2 regions of the Fructilactobacillus hinvesii genome follow, and region 1 is predicted to be linked to the other one. Evidence: a T-box and tRNA genes for the amino acid it is inferred to sense, from the RefSeq annotation. Region 1 holds a T-box; the other holds one or more tRNA genes.
The links. A T-box is a leader RNA that pairs with one kind of tRNA and senses whether it is charged. The one in region 1 lies ahead of M3M39_RS06150 (valine--tRNA ligase), so its partner is inferred to be a tRNA-Val.

Region 1 (3,291 bases):
TTAGCTGCCTTTGGGGGAACGATTGACTTCATTCAGGTTCCCTTTACTAAAGTTCAAGAGGAAGTCAAAAAGCGGGTTCCTGAAGGCTACTTGATGACAATTCAACGCCGAATGATGCTGCGTCTGGCAGCCGCCATTACTTTGGATCGGCACTGTAATGGAGTCTTTACCGGGGAATCACTGGGACAAGTTGCTTCTCAAACGTTAGAAAGTATGCGGGCGATTAATGACGTTACGTCGTTGCCAGTTCTGCGCCCCTTACTTTCATTGGATAAAACGGAGATCATTAAAATTGCCCGTGAGATTGACACTTATGACCTGTCAATTATGCCATTTGAAGATTGCTGTACGATTTTTACACCCCCGGCTCCTAAAACTAAACCTGATTTGGATAAGACTCGTGAATTTGAAAAATTAATTGACGTGGATGGGTTAATGCAGGAGGCCTTAGCGGGAATCGAAGTCACGAAGATTAACGTGGGCGATGATTATTTGAATGCTGAAGAAGATGTTTTTGCTGAGTTACTATAAAACACGGTGAGAAAGGAACCACGATGAAAGTTAAATTAATGGATCAAACAGTTGAATTGGTGGGGAACCCACCGGTAGTTGGAGAACAATTTCCAACCTTCACGGTTCAGGATGACCAGGAACAATCAGTTACACTACAAGACTTACTGGGAAAACCCCTGGTTATCTGTGCGGTTCCGGATTTAAATACGGATGTTTGCAGCATGGAAACCAAAAAGTTTAATCAACAAGCGGATCAATTTCCGGCGGCCCGCTTTGTCACGGTTTCGAATAATTCAATTGCAGAACAAACTGATTGGTGCGCGGCCAAAGGGGTTAAAAATCTAGCTGTGTTGTCTGATGAAGAGGGAGATTTTGGTCAGGCAACCGGCTTATACATTCCTAGTTTTAAACATTTAGCCCGGGCAGTATTTGTGTTAGACGCTACGGGTAAAATCACTTATGCAGAAGTTTTAGCCCAAATTGCGGCTGAACCGGATTACAAACAGGCGCTAGCGGCTTTACAAGAATTACTGTAAAAAGTGGTTGACGAATCAACCAAAGTTCAGTATATTAATGGGCAAAAGATAAATGCTATGAACAAGAGGCAAAACAGGACTAGTTATCAGCGAGAGGGCGACGGTGTGAGGCTCTCAATGAAACTTTTTTGTGTAACTTGGGAGCAGTTGTTACGAAGTGAGTAGTGATAATCGGCATCCACCGTTATCGGATTAGAGTTGGGATTAGGTTGAGTCTAATCCAATTTAGGTGGTACCGCGAGCATTCGTCCTATTGGAGATAGGGACGAGTGCTTTTTTATTTTTGAAGGGGTGATTTTATGAGTAAGGAAACAGAAACAGCCAGCACCATGTCAACTAAATTTGATCCACAGGCTGTGGAACAAGGAATGTACCAAAAATGGTTAGATGAAGGTGTTTTTAAACCAAGTGGAGATCAAAAGGCGAAACCATATTCAATTGTTTTGCCTCCGCCTAACGTAACGGGGAAGTTACACTTGGGACATGCTTGGAATACGACGTTGCAGGACATGTTAATTCGCCAAAAACGGATGGAAGGGTACGACACATTGTGGTTACCAGGAATGGATCACGCTGGAATTGCAACGCAGGCCAAAGTTGAGGCAATGCTACAGGAACAAGGCATTTCTCGTTATGATTTAGGGCGAGAAAAGTTTATCCAACAGGTCTGGGATTGGAAGGATAAATTCGCCGCTACCATTCACGAACAGTGGGCTAAGTTAGGCCTTTCGTTGGACTACGACCGTGAAACTTTCACCCTGGATGATGGTGTTTCAAAAGCGGTTCGCAAGGTCTTTGTTGATCTGTACAATCAAGGTCTGATTTATAGGGCTAAGTACATCATCAACTGGGATCCACAAGCGCGGACGGCCTTGTCAGACATTGAGGTAGAACACAAGGACGATAAAGGGGCCTTTTACCACGTTAAATACCAATTTACGGGGGATACCACCTTTGCAGGCAAAGACTACATCGAAATTGCAACGACCCGTCCGGAAACCATGTTTGGAGACGTTGCGGTTGCAGTTAATCCAAGTGATGAGCGGTACAAAGATTTGGTTGGAAAAACCGTTATCGTACCACTAGTAAACCGGGAAATTCCCATCATCGCCGATCACTACGTTGATCCAGAATTTGGAACTGGAATGGTAAAGATCACGCCGGCGCACGATCCAAATGACTTCAAAGTAGGGAAACGGCATGATTTAGCCGAAATCAACACGATGAATGAAGATGCCACTTTAAACGAAAATGCCGGTAAGTACAACGGCATGGATCGGTTTGATGCCCGAGAAGCCATCGCCAAGGACCTTGAAAAGAGCGGCGCCATGCTTAAAGTAGATCCAATTGTTCACTCCGTTGGGCATTCCGAGAGAACTGGAGTACAAGTGGAAGCACGGTTATCAACTCAGTGGTTTGTCAAGATGAAGCCACTAGCAGAAGCCGCTTTAAAGAATCAACAAACGGATGATGCAGTGAACTTTGTTCCAGAACGTTTTGAAAAGACGTTTAGTCGCTGGATGGAAGACGTTCATGACTGGGTAATTTCGCGGCAACTCTGGTGGGGTCACCGGATTCCAGCTTGGTACAACAAGCACACCGGGGAAATGTACGTGGGAGAAACAGCCCCGAAAGACATTGAAAACTGGGATCAAGATCCTGACGTTTTAGATACCTGGTTCTCATCTGGACTATGGCCATTTACCACGATGGGATGGCCGGACACTGATTCTCACGACTTTAAGCGATATTTCCCAACCTCAACGATGGTAACGGGATATGACCTGGTCTTCTTCTGGATCTCCCGGATGATTTTCCAAAGTCTTCACTTTACTGGTCGTCGGCCCTTTAAGGATGTCTTACTCCACGGGTTGATCCGGGATGAACAGGGACGTAAGATGAGTAAGTCGCTTGGAAATGGGATTGATCCGATGGATGTAATTGATCAGTACGGGGCAGATGCACTACGGTGGTCGCTATCCACGGGAACCACACCTGGTCAAGACGAACGGTTCAGTTACGATAAGATGGACGGATCTTGGAAGTTTGTTAACAAGATTTGGAACGCAAGTCGGTACGTAATTATGAATCTCGGTGAGATGGAGAAACCAGAATTGCCAGCTGCCTCTGATTGGAACCTAGCTGACCGGTGGATCTTAGCCCGGCTTAATAAGACGGTTGCCCATGTCCGAGAAAACTACGATAAATACAACTTTGGTGAAGCAAACCGGACGCTGTACGA
Region 2 (3,291 bases), 450 kb from region 1:
GTATGAGTAGCGAAAGGCCAGTGAGAATCTGGTCCACCGAATGACTAAGGTTTCCTGGGGAAGGCTCGTCCACCCAGGGTTAGTCGGGACCTAAGCCGAGGCTGAGAAGCGTAGGCGATGGATAACAGGTTGAGATTCCTGTACTAGTTAATTATGTTTGAACGATGGAGGGACGCAGAAGGCTAAGTTGAGCATCCGGTTGGAAAGGGATGTTTAAAGCGTAAGTCAGGTCAGGAGTGAAATGCTTCTGACCGGGTTGACAAGCGCTGATGAGGATCGAAATTATAGTAGAGAAGCAACTGATGTCACGCTGCCGAGAAAAGCTTCTAGTTAGTAATTAACTACCCGTACCGCAAACCGACACAGGTAGTCGAGGAGAGGATCCTCAGGTGAGCGAGAGAACTCTCGTTAAGGAACTCGGCAAAATGACCCCGTAACTTCGGAAGAAGGGGTGCTGACCGTTAGGTCAGCCGCAGTGAAGAGACTCAAACGACTGTTTATCAAAAACACAGGTTTATGCAAAATCGTAAGATGAAGTATATGGGCTGACGCCTGCCCGGTGCTGGAAGGTTAAGTGGAAAGGTTAGCTTCGGCGACGCCTCGAAATGAAGCCCCAGTAAACGGCGGCCGTAACTATAACGGTCCTAAGGTAGCGAAATTCCTTGTCGGGTAAGTTCCGACCCGCACGAAAGGCGTAACGATTTGAGTACTGTCTCAACGAGAGACTCGGTGAAATTAAGATACCTGTGAAGAAGCAGGTTACCCGCGACAGGACGGAAAGACCCCATGGAGCTTTACTGTAGCTTGATATTGGGTGTTTACATAGCTTGTACAGGATAGGTAGGAGCCATTGAAACCGGGACGCTAGTCTCGGTGAAGGCACCCGTGGGATACTACCCTTGCTATGTGAACACTCTAACCCTGAGCACTAATCGTGCTCGGAGACAGTGTCTGGTTGGCAGTTTGACTGGGGCGGTCGCCTCCTAAATAGTAACGGAGGCGCTCAAAGGTTTGCTTAGAATGGTTGGAAATCATTCTGTAAGTGTAAAGGCAGAAGCAAGCTTGACTGCGAGACTGACTAGTCGAGCAGGGACGAAAGTCGGACTTAGTGATCCGGTGGTACCGTATGGAAGGGCCATCGCTCAACGGATAAAAGCTACCCTGGGGATAACAGGCTTATCTCCCCCAAGAGTTCACATCGACGGGGAGGTTTGGCACCTCGATGTCGGCTCATCGCATCCTGGGGCTGTAGTTGGTCCCAAGGGTTGGGCTGTTCGCCCATTAAAGCGGTACGCGAGCTGGGTTCAGAACGTCGTGAGACAGTTCGGTCCCTATCCGTCGCGGGCGCAGGAAATTTGAGAGGAGCTGTCCCTAGTACGAGAGGACCGGGATGGACATACCGCTGGTGTATCAGTTGCGCCGCCAGGCGCACTGCTGAGTAGCTATGTATGGATGAGATAAACGCTGAAAGCATCTAAGTGTGAAACTCGCCTCAAGATGAGATTTCCCATTCCTTTATGGAAGTAAGACTCCTGAAAGATGATCAGGTCGATAGGTTAGAAGTGGAAGCGTAGCGATACGTGAAGCGGACTAATACTAATCAGTCGAGGACTTAACCAAGTAGAGTGCAGTGGTAAAATCGGAAGAAAATAATATTAGCTAGTTTTGAGGGAACGAAGTTCACTCAGAGTGTGGTGGCGATAGCCTAAAGGATACACCTGTTCCCATGCCGAACACAGTAGTTAAGCTTTAGCACGCCAAAAGTAGTTGGGGGATCGCCCCCTGCGAGGATAGGACGTTGCCACGCGATTTGGAAGATTAGCTCAGTTGGGAGAGCGTCTGCCTTACAAGCAGAGGGTCACAGGTTCGAGCCCTGTATCTTCCATTTGCATGAGCCGTTAGCTCAGTCGGTAGAGCATCTGACTTTTAATCAGAGGGTCGGCAGTTCGAACCTGCCACGGCTCATTAGTCAAATAGCATATGCCGACTTAGCTCAGTTGGCAGAGCACCTGTCTTGTAAACAGGGGGTCGGAGGTTCGAATCCTCTAGTCGGCATTATGCGGAAGTAGTTCAGTGGTAGAACGCCACCTTGCCATGGTGGAGGTCGCGGGTTCGAATCCCGTCTTCCGCTTTGTACCACCTTTTGCCGGGGTGGCGGAATTGGCAGACGCACAGGACTTAAAATCCTGCGGTCAGTAATGACCGTACCGGTTCGATCCCGGTCCTCGGCATTTATGCACCTATAGCGCAATTGGATAGAGTGTCTGACTACGAATCAGAAGGTTGCAGGTTCGACTCCTGCTAGGTGCATTGTTCGGGAAGTAGCTCAGCTTGGTAGAGCACCTGGTTTGGGACCAGGGGGTCGCAGGTTCGAATCCTGTCTTCCCGATTAGATATTATAATATCTATTTTAGGTAATGTTTACCTATCAATCGCGGTGTAGCTCAGCTGGCTAGAGCGTTCGGTTCATACCCGAGAGGTCGGGGGTTCGATTCCCTCCGCCGCGATTAGGTCTTGGATCTTTAGCTCAGTTGGTTTAGAGCAGACGGCTCATAACCGTCCGGTCGTAGGTTCGAGTCCTACAAGATCCATCTGTCAATTTTATGTTGACGGCCGTATCTTCATATGTTACCATTATAAATGGTTGATGGAGGATTACCCAAGTCTGGCTGAAGGGAACGGTCTTGAAAACCGTCAGGCGAGTCAAATCGCGCGAGAGTTCGAATCTCTCATCCTCCTTTTATTATTATCGCGGGGTAGAGCAGTCTGGTAGCTCGTCGGGCTCATAACCCGGAGGTCGTTGGTTCAAATCCAGCCCCCGCAATTTTTGGTCCGTTGGTCCAGTCGGTTTAAGACGCCTGCCTGTCACGCAGGAGATCACGAGTTCGAGTCTCGTACGGACCGCTTAGTATGGCTCGGTAGCTCAGTTGGTAGAGCAACGGATTGAAGCTCCGTGTGTCGGCAGTTCGATTCTGTCCCGCGCCATTTGTTTCATTAATTTAATATGTATTATGCGGGTGTAGTTTAGTGGTAAAACCATAGCCTTCCAAGCTATTGTCGCGAGTTCGATTCTCGTCACCCGCTTTTGTTTTGGGCCTATAGCTCAGCTGGTTTAGAGCGCACGCCTGATAAGCGTGAGGTCGGTGGTTCGAGTCCACTTAGGCCCATTACGGAGAAGTACTCAAGTGGCTGAAGAGGCGCCCCTGCTAAGGGTGTAGGTCGCGTAAGCGGCGCGAGAGTTCGAATCTCTCCTTCTCCGTTTTTGACCCGTTGGTCAAGTGGTTTAAGACA

Region 2: it encodes a tRNA-Val, which carries the amino acid that the T-box ahead of M3M39_RS06150 (valine--tRNA ligase) is inferred to sense. The anticodon was not compared.

The regions. Positions count from the first base shown of each region.
Region 1 covers NZ_CP097118.1:1,196,045-1,199,335, reverse strand. The annotation lists gene thiI (tRNA uracil 4-sulfurtransferase ThiI) at 1-531, shown strand, start outside; gene tpx (thiol peroxidase) at 555-1,049, shown strand; T-box leader at 1,098-1,305, shown strand; gene M3M39_RS06150 (valine--tRNA ligase) at 1,349-3,291, shown strand, end outside.
Region 2 covers NZ_CP097118.1:745,126-748,416, forward strand. The annotation lists rRNA gene M3M39_RS03605 (23S ribosomal RNA) at 1-1,620, shown strand, start outside; rRNA gene rrf (5S ribosomal RNA) at 1,691-1,807, shown strand; tRNA gene M3M39_RS03615 (tRNA-Val) at 1,813-1,885, shown strand; tRNA gene M3M39_RS03620 (tRNA-Lys) at 1,893-1,965, shown strand; tRNA gene M3M39_RS03625 (tRNA-Thr) at 1,983-2,055, shown strand; tRNA gene M3M39_RS03630 (tRNA-Gly) at 2,060-2,131, shown strand; tRNA gene M3M39_RS03635 (tRNA-Leu) at 2,146-2,231, shown strand; tRNA gene M3M39_RS03640 (tRNA-Arg) at 2,237-2,310, shown strand; tRNA gene M3M39_RS03645 (tRNA-Pro) at 2,316-2,389, shown strand; tRNA gene M3M39_RS03650 (tRNA-Met) at 2,434-2,507, shown strand; tRNA gene M3M39_RS03655 (tRNA-Ile) at 2,517-2,591, shown strand; tRNA gene M3M39_RS03660 (tRNA-Ser) at 2,650-2,739, shown strand; tRNA gene M3M39_RS03665 (tRNA-Met) at 2,751-2,824, shown strand; tRNA gene M3M39_RS03670 (tRNA-Asp) at 2,830-2,904, shown strand; tRNA gene M3M39_RS03675 (tRNA-Phe) at 2,913-2,985, shown strand; tRNA gene M3M39_RS03680 (tRNA-Gly) at 3,014-3,084, shown strand; tRNA gene M3M39_RS03685 (tRNA-Ile) at 3,093-3,167, shown strand; tRNA gene M3M39_RS03690 (tRNA-Ser) at 3,172-3,259, shown strand; tRNA gene M3M39_RS03695 (tRNA-Glu) at 3,265-3,291, shown strand, end outside.